Regions from separate parts of the Amphritea japonica ATCC BAA-1530 genome, predicted to be linked through region 1. Evidence: predicted binding sites of a transcription regulator. Region 1 holds the regulator's gene; each other region holds the start of a gene.
What was found. Region 1 encodes FNR, which switches genes on or off when oxygen is low (the NO sensors DNR and NnrR bind a similar motif). Its sites were predicted from a motif close to TTGATNTANATCAA; they were not measured.
Positions count from the first base shown of each region.

Region 2: a site for FNR is predicted at 1,362-1,375, ahead of nifJ (pyruvate:ferredoxin (flavodoxin) oxidoreductase). Genes of this name have one in related genera too.
Region 3: a site for FNR is predicted at 1,427-1,440, ahead of AMJAP_RS12855 (nitrate reductase subunit alpha). Genes of this name have one in related genera too.
Region 4: a site for FNR is predicted at 1,789-1,802, ahead of AMJAP_RS02795 (histone deacetylase family protein). Genes of this name have one in related genera too.

Region 1 is NZ_AP014545.1:2,085,041-2,088,229, reverse strand. Features, by position in the region: gene AMJAP_RS09705 (alpha/beta hydrolase) at 1-409, opposite strand, end outside; gene AMJAP_RS09700 (adenine phosphoribosyltransferase) at 648-1,190, opposite strand; gene fnr (fumarate/nitrate reduction transcriptional regulator Fnr) at 1,273-2,052, opposite strand; gene hemN (oxygen-independent coproporphyrinogen III oxidase) at 2,138-3,189, opposite strand, start outside.
Region 2 is NZ_AP014545.1:1,930,078-1,933,266, reverse strand. Features, by position in the region: gene nifJ (pyruvate:ferredoxin (flavodoxin) oxidoreductase) at 1-1,248, opposite strand, end outside; gene cysS (cysteine--tRNA ligase) at 1,518-2,903, shown strand; gene AMJAP_RS08970 (TIGR04282 family arsenosugar biosynthesis glycosyltransferase) at 2,984-3,189, shown strand, end outside.
Region 3 is NZ_AP014545.1:2,785,853-2,789,041, reverse strand. Features, by position in the region: gene AMJAP_RS12865 (MBL fold metallo-hydrolase) at 1-92, shown strand, start outside; gene AMJAP_RS12860 (cupin domain-containing protein) at 616-960, opposite strand; gene AMJAP_RS12855 (nitrate reductase subunit alpha) at 1,641-3,189, shown strand, end outside.
Region 4 is NZ_AP014545.1:604,554-607,742, reverse strand. Features, by position in the region: gene AMJAP_RS02800 (tetratricopeptide repeat protein) at 1-1,593, opposite strand, end outside; gene AMJAP_RS02795 (histone deacetylase family protein) at 1,904-2,827, shown strand; gene AMJAP_RS02790 (sodium ion-translocating decarboxylase subunit beta) at 3,130-3,189, opposite strand, start outside.

The DNA of each region.
Region 1 (3,189 bases):
CGCGAGAGTGTCCTACGAGAACAATTTCATCCGCGCCATGGTCTTTAAGCCATTTAAGCCAAAGGTCGATTTCATTGAGAGCGTCGGAATGCTTATGTTTGTGTGGAGTGGTGCAGTCGTACATCCCATGGCGGTTATCTATACCAAGGCTAAGGTTTATCGCCAGACTTGGAAGTTCTTCATCAGTGAGTAAGCTTTGCAGGGTGGAGATTATCTCCATCTGGTTATGCGCCAGTGTTCCATGGGTGATTAATGCAACTCTTCCGCTAAGAGGCTGTTCATCAATCCGCTGCAAATTGGCATTAAGGATAAGATTTTCATGCTTTATATTGACCTCTTCCGCGTATGAATGGCTGCAAAACAGAACTGAGATGACTAGAGCGGTGATATAGGCAGGCCGGTTAAACATAACGGTTTACTCTTACTTATATAGTATTTTTATCATTGTTATATTCATATAACCTAAAGAAATATGCAACTGTATAATAGTCGCAGATATTTTTGAAAGAGGATTGGAGGAGCGTATTTATAGTTGAATCATGCAGGGAAGCAGTCACGGCAATTGCTATCAGGAAGATAAAAGTACCGGACGCTGATACTAGACCAGGGAAGACCTGTAAAGCCATCCCCGGTGATAGGGTCTTTGATTAGAGTCCCTCGTAGGCGAGCAGCGCATGGACAGGTATGCCAGACTGCTGAATTTTTTCAGAGCCTCCAAGATCGGGCAGGTCAATGAGGGTTGCCGTTTCGTATACCTCTGCGCCTAACTCTTTAATAATAGTGCAGGCAGCGAGGACGGTGCCCCCTGTGGCGATAAGGTCATCAAACACAAGAACTTTATCTCCTTCAGTTACCGCGTCAATCTGCATCTCTACAGCGGCGGTACCGTATTCCAATGCATATTCTCGCTGAATTGTTTTACCGGGTAATTTCCCTTTCTTACGTACCAGGACCAATGGGATATTGAGTTGATATGCCATGATAGAGCTGATGAGAAAGCCTCGGGCGTCAATGCTGGCTATATGAGTAATATCAGTATCGATATAACGCTGGATAAATTCATCAGAGATCATGCGTAGCGCTTTTGGATCTTTAAACAGAGGGGTGATGTCTCTGAACATGACGCCGGGTTCCGGCCAATCCGGAATCGTGCGCATGACTGACTTTATGTAACATTCATCGAAGCTCATCAGAATTACCTTAAAACAGAATGACTTTGGAGACAAAATAATACCCGCTAAGTGCGGGTATTACTTTGCTTCAGATGGGAAGTTAAGTGCTAGGGCAGGATTTCTCTTCACAGGTTTCTTCTTCCTGTGATTCACCCGAGAGTTTGAAAATCTCATCAATATTGGTTAGCTCAATCTCTTTACCATCGACCCGAACCAATTCCATTTTCTGGAACCGGGTAAAGATCCGGCTAACAGTTTCGACCGCAAGCCCCAAATAGTTACCGATTTCGTTACGGGACATTGAAAGCCGAAAACTAATGGCTGAATAGCCCCGTGCTTTGAAACGGTTAGATAGCTTAACCAGAAATGTCGCGACCCGCTGTTCCGCGTTTTTCTTACTTAATAACAGCATCATCTGCTGATCATCGCGAATCTCTTTGCTCATCGTACGAAGGATCTGGCGGCGCAGTTCTGGAAGTTGTCCAGAAAGGTCATCGAGTCGCTCAAAGGGGATTTCGCAGACGGTGGTGGTTTCCAGAATTTTTGCCGATACCGGGTATTCTTCATTATCAAAACCACTCATTCCAACCAGTTCACCTGGGAAGTAGAACCCGGTGATCTGCTCTTCGCCCTCGTTAGTCAGAGTATAGGTTTTGATCGTGCCCGCACGGATAGCATATACAGATGAAAAAGGTTCGCCTTGGTGGAACAGGTGTTCACCTTTTTTGAGTGGGCGGCTTTTATCGATAATATCGTCAAGCCGGTCCATCTCTGTCATATTGAGGGACACGGGTAAGCACAGTGAGCTCAAGCTGCAAGTACCGCAGTGGACCTGTTGCAAGCTATGTAGTTTCCCTTCAGATGCCTTATGGTTACCCATAAATGATGTCCTGTATTCGTTGTTATAGACGTAGCTAACACAAGATTATCTACTAAAATTCGAGCCGGGTGAAGCTTTTCCCGTATCAAATGATGCGGGAAAACCCCTTTGTCGGCGACTGCTTTGGAATATACGCGTCAAATGACATGCATATTCTGCGGATCAGCAGCCGTCCTGCCGGGGTCACTTCAATGTTGTCATCAGTGAGTACAACCAGGCCATCCCCAGTGAATTTTTCCAGTTCCTGCAGTTCTTCAGTAAAGTAGTCAGCAAAGGATATTTCAAACTGATCTTCAATATCTTTTTTATGTAACTGGAAATGACAGATTAATTGGGTAATCACTGCTCGGCGGATTCTGTCATCCCGTGTCAGGGTGACCCCGCGCTTAATAGCATCATTACGTGATTCTACTGCAGCAGAATAAAGGGCGATGTCATGTTCATTCTGATAGTAAACATCACCAATCTGGCTAATAGACGACACACCCATGGCTACCAGATCGCAATCACTGTGAGTCGTATACCCCTGGAAATTTCGATGTAACTTCCCGCTTTGTTGAGCCAGGGCCAGTTCGTCATCAGGTTTAGCAAAGTGGTCCATGCCGATATATACATAACCTGCATCAATTAGTTTGCTAATCGTTGTTTCTAGAATGGCCAGCTTAGTCTCAGGGCTAGGCAGATCTTCAGCTTTGATATGACTTTGTGACCTGAATCGGTCTGGCATATGAGCATAGTTAAATACCGATAAGCGATCAGGGTCGAGCTCGATAATGGTATCAAGGGTTTTCGTGAAGCTATCCAGGGTCTGGTGTGGGAGACCATAAATAAGGTCGATGTTAATTGAGCGGAACCCCAGGCGACGAGACTCATATAATACATCGGCGATCTCTTCTACGGGCTGCACCCGGTTCACCGCTTCCTGCACTTTAAGCTCGACATCCTGAACACCAAAACTTACTCGATTGAAACCGATTTCACGCAGGACTTTTAACATTTCGTGATCGACTTCACGGGGATCAATTTCAATTGAATAGTCTCCGGAGTCATCATCCAGAAGCTTGAAATTATCACGCAACTTCTGCATCAGCTGGATCATCTGATCATTACTGATAAAGGTCGGAGTACCTCCGCCAA
Region 2 (3,189 bases), 150 kb from region 1:
TTCATCGTAAGTTATGCTGGTGTGGGTCAGATCATCGTTAATACCAACGGTAAACAGATTCTTGCTGTCAGTTTTATTCAGTTCATCAAATACCCCCTTAATCATCGCCGGGGTAAACTCTTTGGAAGACAGGCCAAAACGGCCGCCAATCAGCTTAGGCAGTTCGGTTGCAGACTGCTGGCCTGAAAGGATGGATTGCATGAGGGCGGTGGTAATATCTTTGTACAGGGGTTCTCCATCAGCACCAGGTTCTTTGGTGCGATCGAGAACCGCGATCTGTTTAACGCTGTCTGGCAGGGCATTAAGTAAACGGGTTGCATCAAATGGCCGGAACAGCCGAACTTTCAATACGCCGGTTTTGGCCCCTTGTTTATTCAGGTAGTTGACAGTTTCATCAGCAGTTTCAGCTCCGGATCCCATTAGAATAACCACCGACTCTGCGTCAGCAGCACCTTCATATTCGTACAGCTTATACTGGCGACCGGTGATTTTGGCAAAATGGTCCATAGCCTGCTGTACCACTTCTGGAAATGCATCGTAATAGGGGTTACAGGCTTCACGGGCCTGGAAGAAGATATCAGGATTCTGTGAGGTGCCTCGCACCACAGGATGATCCGGCGAGAGGGCACGGCTTCGGCAATCGCGCACCCGCTCCATATCAACAAGTTGTCGCAGCATTGCTTCTGTTACAACTTCAACTTTGCTGACTTCGTGACTGGTACGAAATCCATCAAAAAAATGCAGTACCGGAACCCGGCCGTTGAGTGTTGCCATCTCTGCAATGGTGGCCATGTCCATCACTTCTTGTACCGAGTTTGATGCCAGCATGGCAAAACCCGTTGCCCGGGTAGCCATCACATCACTGTGGTCACAAAAGATTGAGAGGGCGTGGGTTGCCAGGGAGCGTGCAGCAATATGAAAGACTGTCGGGGTTAGTTCGCCGGCAATTTTGTACATATTGGGGATTTTCAGGAGCAGTCCCTGTGATGCAGTAAAAGTGGTCGTTTTAGCGCCAGCTTGCAATGCACCATGGACAGCACCGGCAGCACCGCCTTCACTCTGTAGTTCTACAACATCAGGAACGACTCCCCAGAGGTTTTTAACCCCTTCTGAACTCCAGCTATCGCTCATCTCTCCCATCGGTGAAGCCGGCGTTATCGGATAGATGGCGATAACATCATTTAGTTGATGGGCTATATAGGCTGCAGCTTCGTTACCATCCATCATACGAAATCTGGCTGTGCTCATGGCGATACTCCTGAACAAATAGGGCGACTATTGGCTGCACTCGGCAGATCAGAACTAGCTTTATATTAGTTTATTCTTATAAAGCTGCCATGGATTAACTATCAGTGCAGTGATTGTTCTGGATCAAATATCCTGACTGCTTTTTCAGAAAGCTGACAAGCTATAAAAGTTATTTACGTCGGGTTGTTAACTCTTGCCCGGTTTCCTCTATAATGGGCAGCTGTTTTTTATTCGATTCTTAACGTTGCCAGAGCCATAAGCGAATCCTGATGCTGCAGATCTATAACACCCTGACTAAAGAGAAAGCCCCCTTTAAACCACTGGAAGAGGGCAAAATCAACATGTATGTGTGCGGTATCACCGTATACGATTTCTGTCATATCGGACATGCCAGGGTTATGGTGTCTTTTGATGTCATTACTCGTTATCTGCGAGCGCGTGGATGGGATGTTACTTACGTCAGAAATATCACTGATGTAGACGATAAAATTATCAAGCGTGCGGCGGTCAATGGTGAAAGTCCGGATCAACTGACCGGGCGCATGATCGATGCTATGCATGAAGATGAAGATAAACTCAGTGTGTTACGTCCTGACCAGGAGCCTCGTGCGACGGCTCATATCCAGGATATCATCGACATGGTGGGCGTTCTGATAGGTAAAGGTTTTGCTTATGCTGCAGATAACGGTGATGTCTATTACCGGGTTGAGCGATTTGCCGACTATGGCAAGCTGACCAATAAAAATGTTGATGATTTGCGATCCGGTGCCCGGGTGGAAGTACAGGATGCAAAAGAAAGCCCATTAGACTTCGTTCTCTGGAAGGCGGCGAAAGAGGGTGAGGTAAGCTGGGAGTCTCCGTGGGGGGCTGGCCGTCCCGGTTGGCACATCGAGTGTTCTGCGATGTCTAAATGCTGCCTGGGAGATACCTTTGATATTCACGGCGGTGGGCCAGATCTGCCTTTCCCTCACCACGAGAATGAGATTGCACAGTCCGAAGCTGCGAACGGGGTTAAATTTGCTAATACCTGGATGCATGCGGGGGCTGTTCGTGTAAACGCTGAAAAAATGTCTAAGTCTCTGGGTAATTTCTTTACGATCCGGGATGTATTAGAAAAATATGATGCTGAGGTGGTCCGTTACTTCCTTTCATCCGTACATTACCGTAGCTATATCGATTATTCAGAGAGCAGTCTGAAAGAGGCACGCAGTGCGCTGGAACGTTTTTACCAGGCGCTTAATGGTGTAGATGTTGTAGCTGCGGAACTGGATAACGATTATGACGCGCGCTTTTATGCAGCAATGGATGATGATTTTAATACTCCGAAAGCGCTGGCGGTGCTGTTTGAGTTGGTGAATGAACTTAACTCTGCCAGCCGGGCCGGTGATGCTAAAGCATCTGCGTTAGCTGCTCAGTTGGTTCAGCTGGGTGGTATTCTGGGCTTGTTACAACAGTCGCCTGAGGCGTTTCTTCAGGGTGAAAGTAAAGCCGGCGAGATTACTCCGGAACAGATTGAAGCGCTGATACAGCAACGGGCTGACGCTAAAAAAGCGAAAGATTTTGCAACGGCAGATCAGGTGCGTGAAGATCTGGTGGCACAGGGGATTATCCTTAAAGATAGCCGTGAAGGCACTACCTGGTTCCGCGAGGGCTGAGTTCGCATTCAACAGATAGAGTAAATTTACCGCTAAGGCAGCTTTTTTGGCTGCCTTTTTTATGCGTGAGGACAGAGTGAATGAGTCAACAGACAACCCTTGTTATCTTCTGTAAACGGCCCTTACACGGGCAGGGCAAGCAGCGGATTGCTGCGACACTGGGTAAAGATGCGGCCTACCAGGTGGCTTGTGCGTTATTGAATTGTGCCCTTGAAGATTCACGTAGCTGGCCGGGGCCAGTGGTTCTTTCTCCGGGAAGTGAGTCTGATCGTGAGTGGGCTGAAGA
Region 3 (3,189 bases), 700 kb from region 1:
TCAAGGGTATTGACGCTATTCTGACCGGTGATGGCTGGCCTGTCTTCAGAAACGGTGAGCAAGCTTTGTCAGAGCTGATTGCTTCACTTTAACGAGTCACAAAGAAGAGCCTAAGCCTTTATATACATCAACCTCGGTGTTCTTTGTGCCCTCTGTGGTAAGCCGTTCTTAATGCTATTAACGGCAAAGATGCACCACCGAGAACACCGAGAACACCGAGCTCACAGAGAAAGACAAAAGCTTTTTAATTATTCCACTCGGTGCTTTCCGTGCCCTCCGTGGTAAACCGCTCTTAAGGCTTTTAACGGTAAAGATGAACTACCGAGAGCACAGAGTTCACAGAGAAAGATAAAAGCCTTTTAATTATTCCCTCGGTGTTCTCCGTGCCCTCTGTGGTAAACCGTTCTTAATGCTTTTAACGGCAAAGATGAACCACCGAGAACACCGAGCTCACAGAGAAAGACAAAAGCCCTTTAATTATCCCCTCGGTGCTCTCCGTGTCCTCTGTGGTAAACCGTTCTTAATGCTTTTAATGGCACAGATGCATCACCGAGAACACAGAGTTCACAGAGAAAAGCTAAAGCCTTAACCCTAATCTACGATCTGTCAAAGCGCTTAGGCAAAGACGAAGTATTTGCGCACGGTCTCTACTACTTCCCAGGTGCCTTTCATGCCCGGTTCAATAACGAATACATCGCCGCCTTTCAGGTGCACGGGTTCTTCGCCTTCGGGTGTGATGATGCAGTAACCTTCAAGGAAGTGACAAAACTCCCATTTATCGTAATCTACTTCGAATTTTCCCGGTGTGCAGATCCAGGTACCCATTATCTTGCTGCCATCTTCGGAAAGGTAGGCGTTAAGGTTCACTGTGTGTGGATCACCGCCAATACGCTTCCACTTGGTAGCGTCAACAATTGGAGTGGGGCAGGTTTCGCGCATGACTGTGATGAAATCGGACATATCAGCTCCATAAGATTGATTGAAAGATCTGTCATTGTAGGTTCGCTGGATATTCAGAGTTGTCCGGCTCCGACCTGATTGATGCCAAAACGCGTCGTCAAAGCACTAGATGATTAAAGGATCGGAAGAAGGCTATCGAGCTTCGGTCTTAAGGTGAATTCTCTTATAGGTGCTTTGAGCATTCGCTGCGGCAAAATAGCTGTTATCTGACCTTGTCTGAATCCCTGTTTTTTTCTTGCTGGAAGTTTCTTGCTCACCTTTCACTGCATGATGTTTCGCAGTAACCAATGCTGATAATGATTTTCTCAGATGGCATACCCATAAAGAACTCGAACAATGATTTTTTCTGTCTCAGTAAGGCGCTTAAACCTATTATCTTTTATAAAACATAGTGTTATGTGTTTTTTGAGGAAGTATCACTTTGGAGGTATAGTGCGGTTTTTGCCATTTTCGAGTTCCCCGGCTGTTGATCTGTGTCAACAGATCTAAACCCGTTATCACGTAGTTTGAGCTCTACATTAACCCGCAGGCGATCTGCAACCCCGCAGCGTCACTTGCAGCCAGACCGTTGGAATCCAGGTTAGCAGCCTATTAAATGTCTGCTTTTCTGGGGAAATATTCAGAGAGATTCATCATCCGGTGAATCTTGTCCTGACCAAGAGGTTTCAGGAGATAATGACATGAGCCATTTGCTTGATAGACTAAGATATTTAAAGAAAAAGCCGGAAAGCTTTGCTGACGGTCACGGCCAAACCACCACGGAAAGCCGTGATTGGGAAGATGGCTATCGCCAACGCTGGCAGCACGACAAAATTGTACGGTCTACCCACGGGGTTAACTGTACCGGCTCCTGCAGCTGGAAAATTTATGTCAAAAACGGCCTGATTACCTGGGAAACCCAGCAGACCGATTATCCACGTACCCGACCTGATCTACCGAACCACGAACCACGTGGTTGTCCGCGTGGTGCCAGTTATTCCTGGTATATCTACAGTGCTAACCGACTGAAATATCCGACTATTCGTAAGCGTCTGCTGCAACTTTGGCGTGAAGCTCGTAAAACCCATACAGATCCAGTGGATGCCTGGGAATCAATTGTCGAGAATCCAGATAAGGCTAATTCATACAAGTCTATCCGTGGTCTGGGTGGTTTTGTTCGTTCCAGCTGGGATGAAGTCAATGAAATCATTGCTGCTTCTAACACGTACACTATTAAACAGTACGGTCCGGACCGGGTTGTTGGTTTCTCGCCAATTCCTGCTATGTCCATGGTCTCCTATGCAGCAGGATCCCGTTATCTGTCACTGATCGGCGGTTCTTGTCTGAGCTTCTACGACTGGTACTGCGATCTGCCGCCAGCGTCGCCAATGACCTGGGGCGAGCAGACCGACGTACCGGAATCGGCAGACTGGTACAACTCAAACTACATCATCGCCTGGGGTTCTAACGTACCGCAGACGCGTACTCCGGACGCTCACTTCTTTACAGAAGTACGTTATAAGGGTACTAAAACCGTCGCAGTAACGCCGGATTATTCCGAAGTTGCTAAGCTTTGTGATCAGTGGATGAACCCTAAGCAGGGTACCGATGCTGCACTGGCGATGGCGATGGGACATGTGATCTTAAAAGAGTTCCATGTTGATAATCCAAGCGAATATTTCCAGGACTACGCCCGCAAATACAGCGATATGCCATTCCTGGTACAGCTGGATAAGCGTGAAGATGGCAGCTTTGCTCCGGGTCGCTTTATTCGTGCCGCTGACTTTGATGCGTCGCTTGGCCAGGAAAACAATCCTGAATGGAAGACCGTTGCTTTTGATGCTGGCAGCAATAGCTTTGTGGTGCCAAATGGCTCTATCGGTTTCCGTTGGGGTGAGAAAGGTAAGTGGAATATTGAAGAGAAAGAGGGCGGTGAAGGTAAAGAGACTAAACTGGCTCTGAGTCTTATCGAAAACAATGATGAGATCGTCTCTGTTGGCTTCCCGTACTTCGGCGGAGTAGAGCACGAGCACTTCCCTAACAACACCTTTAATGATGTGATTCACCATAATCTGCCGGCTAAGAAGATCAAGTTAGCCGATGGTGGTGAGTCTCTGGTTGTTACCGTTGGCGACTTGATGCTGGCAAACTACGGTGTTAACCGTGGTTTGGGTGGCGATTTTGTTGCTGAAAGCTTCGATGACAATGCACCGTATACGCCTGCCTGGCAGGAACAGATTACCGGCGTTG
Region 4 (3,189 bases), 1.5 Mb from region 1:
TATTGCCATACTCCGGTACTTTTTCAAAAGACGATTTTTACTGTTTAACTCACCTTCTAAAACTCTGCGTTCCACCAGGTTCAGATAACGATCAACCATCTTGAGCCGACCTTCACGCCGCTCAGAGTCATCCCTTGCCGTCTCCAGAAAGAGCTGGGCGAGATTTAATATCGCAGCGTGATTATTAAAATCGAAGTCAATTGCAGCACCAAAGGATTTAATCGCCAAACCAAATTTACCTGATAAATAATGCTTGATACCCAGGCGATTTGCCTTATCACTCATATCAGGATTTCGCTGTTTCCCAGCAGACGCTTTATCATCCACCTTAGCCGCAGGCTTCTCCAGCAGAGGCAGCGCATCTCCCGACATAACCAGGAGCTCGCGATCAATATCAACTGGGTTTTCAAGCTGACGATTAATCAGTTTAGCGTCTCTAAGAAACTGTTCTTTATCCTTTCGATCACCCATATCTTCTGCCAGCTGACTCCGAATAAGAAACGCTCTGATTTCTGACTCAGAATCTGCAGGGAACTGCTTTCGGGTACTAACAAGCAGCCCATCTATCTCATGCTGAATCTGATCTCGAGTAGCTTCATCACTACTCTTAACATCCATTCGCCGAAGATTTGCGAGCTTCAGATACGGCTCTGCAGAGCGATAACAACTATGACGGCCCAACGAAATTGAGCGTCTGTACGCCCCCTTTGCCAGATCGACTTCTTTAGTTTGTAGAGCGACTCGCCCTAACTCCATCTGCCGCGGGATACCCAGAGGTGCATGAGTTGTTGCCAGACGTAGAGTCTCTCTGGCTTGCTCCAGATCACCCATTTTTTCATGGACTTCAGCCAACAAATCATAAGCGGCAATCAATAACGGATTATCGAGTATCAGTTCCTGCAACAATTGCTCCGCAGCAGCCAGATCATCCAAACGACAATAAGCCTGACACAGATATAATCCGGCCTCCTTATCTCTGGATTCCCAATAGATACCGTCCAGTAATTCTCGTGCTTTGTCGTAGTCACCCAGGTCTAAAAGCAAAAAGCCTCTGAGTTTCTGAAGGTGATCATACTCCGGGTGTTGCCGATCGATCAGCGCCTCACAGATCTGCAAAGCCTGATTTTTGGCTCCGGATTCAATCGCCAGATCAACAGGACGCAGAGCTAACTTTCGCCGCATAATCTGATCAAGCCGGTACTTTAATTCTTCAATAGAAAAAGGCTTGGTAATGATATCGTCTGGATGACTGTCTATTGCATGCAGTACTACTTCTTGTGATGAGTCGCTGGTCATACAGATCCATGCTGCACTGGGCTTCACATAGCCTCTGTAACGAGCTTCTTCCAGAACCTGAACACCAGTAACACTGTCACTGGAATTATGCCCCAAGAGAATGACATCAAAATCACTTTGCGCAATCAAGGGGATAACTTTATCGTTGATAGTAACTGCTTTAACGTTATGAATGCCTAGCTCACGCAACATATAATAAATAGTCGAGCGCATATTACCGCTACTATCGATAAGCAAAACCTGCTTATCGGCATAGTCGACTTGTAATTCACCTGCATTGTTACGAAAAGCGGTCACGTGCCAGCCTTACCCTGAAAAAGTTGTGTCGAATCCAGTATAAAAGCCACACCCCTGAGTAGAAAGGAAAAATGTCTCAAAACGAGCTTAGTTTTCTCAAGACAAAAAAAAGCACCGGGTGTAGGGTGAAACACACGGTGCTAAATACAGTTCTATGCTGTGAAAGTCATAATATAGACTTCAGAAATACAGATACTGATCCATGTCAACAGTCGTAGCAGTAAAATCTTTATTCCCTACAACTTTTGAATAAGCGCTGGCAGAGTAGTAATCCAGTAAACTTAAGAAAAATAAACGAATTTGATCAAATATGACGACTGCATTTATTACCCATCACGATTGTGGCCTGCACAATATGGGGCCAGAACATCCAGAAAGCCCGATTCGCCTTCTTGCCATTCAGAAAGTACTGCAGAAGACCGGCTTAATCGAACAGCTTAAACAGATGGAATCGGTACATGTCACCCCTGAGCAGATTCAACTGGCACATGCCAACCTGCATCAGAAAAGACTGGAAATGAAGCAACCCGACGAAGGGGTTGTTTATGCCGATGAAGATACGGCCCTCTGCCCGGACTCGCTTCACGCTGCCAGCCTTGCCGCCGGCTCTAGTATATTGGCAACCAATCAAGTGCTATCTGATAAGGTCGATAATGCCTTTTGTGCAGTTCGCCCGCCAGGCCATCATGCTGAACACAACGCAGCTATGGGCTTTTGCTTTTATAACAACGTTGCGATTGGCGCCATGCACGCCCTGCAACAACCTAATGTAAACAGGGTTGCCGTTGTTGATTTTGACGTGCATCACTGTAATGGCACGGTCGACATCTTTAAAGATAAGCCGGAAGTTCTGGTTTGCTCTACCTTCCAGCACCCTTACTATCCTGAACGTTACTGTGACATTCAGAGGGATAATATTGTTAACTGTCCGATCGAAGCGCATACCCGCGCCTCAGTATTCCGTGAACAGTTAGAAAAGTACTGGCTTCCAGCTATTCAGAACCATAAACCGGATATTATTTTTATCTCCGCTGGCTTTGATGCACACCACGAAGATCCAATGGCTGATCTTAACCTTACCGAAGAGGACTACCGCTGGGCCACTCAGCTTCTCATGGACGCAGCGCGCACCACTTGTGGCGGACGCATTGTTTCTGTCTTAGAAGGGGGTTACAACCCCGTTTCTCTGGCATTTAGTGTGCAGGCGCACTTAGAAGTGATGGCTGGCTATTAGCCAGCAATCACTTCTATTAAGACCGGAAAGCAAGCTTTCCTAGCTAGACGTGACTGCGTCACTTGCTAGAACGGAGTCTTGGACTCCTACTAGTCGCTAGAAAAACATAAAACCGCCTGATGGCGGTTTTTTTATATCTATAAATCTACAGGCGTATTTTTTTTCTAGCTACTAGCAAGCGACGTAGTCGCGTCTAGTAAGGAGGAACAGCCTCCGGCTAGCTAGGAAAACTTGTTTTCCGGTCTAAGCGTTCAGCACAAAAAAAGGCTGCCATAAGGCAGCCTTTTTTAACATTGAAGCATTTAGCCTACAAACTTAATCATAACGCCTGCTGCAACCGCAGAGCCGATAACACCGGCTAC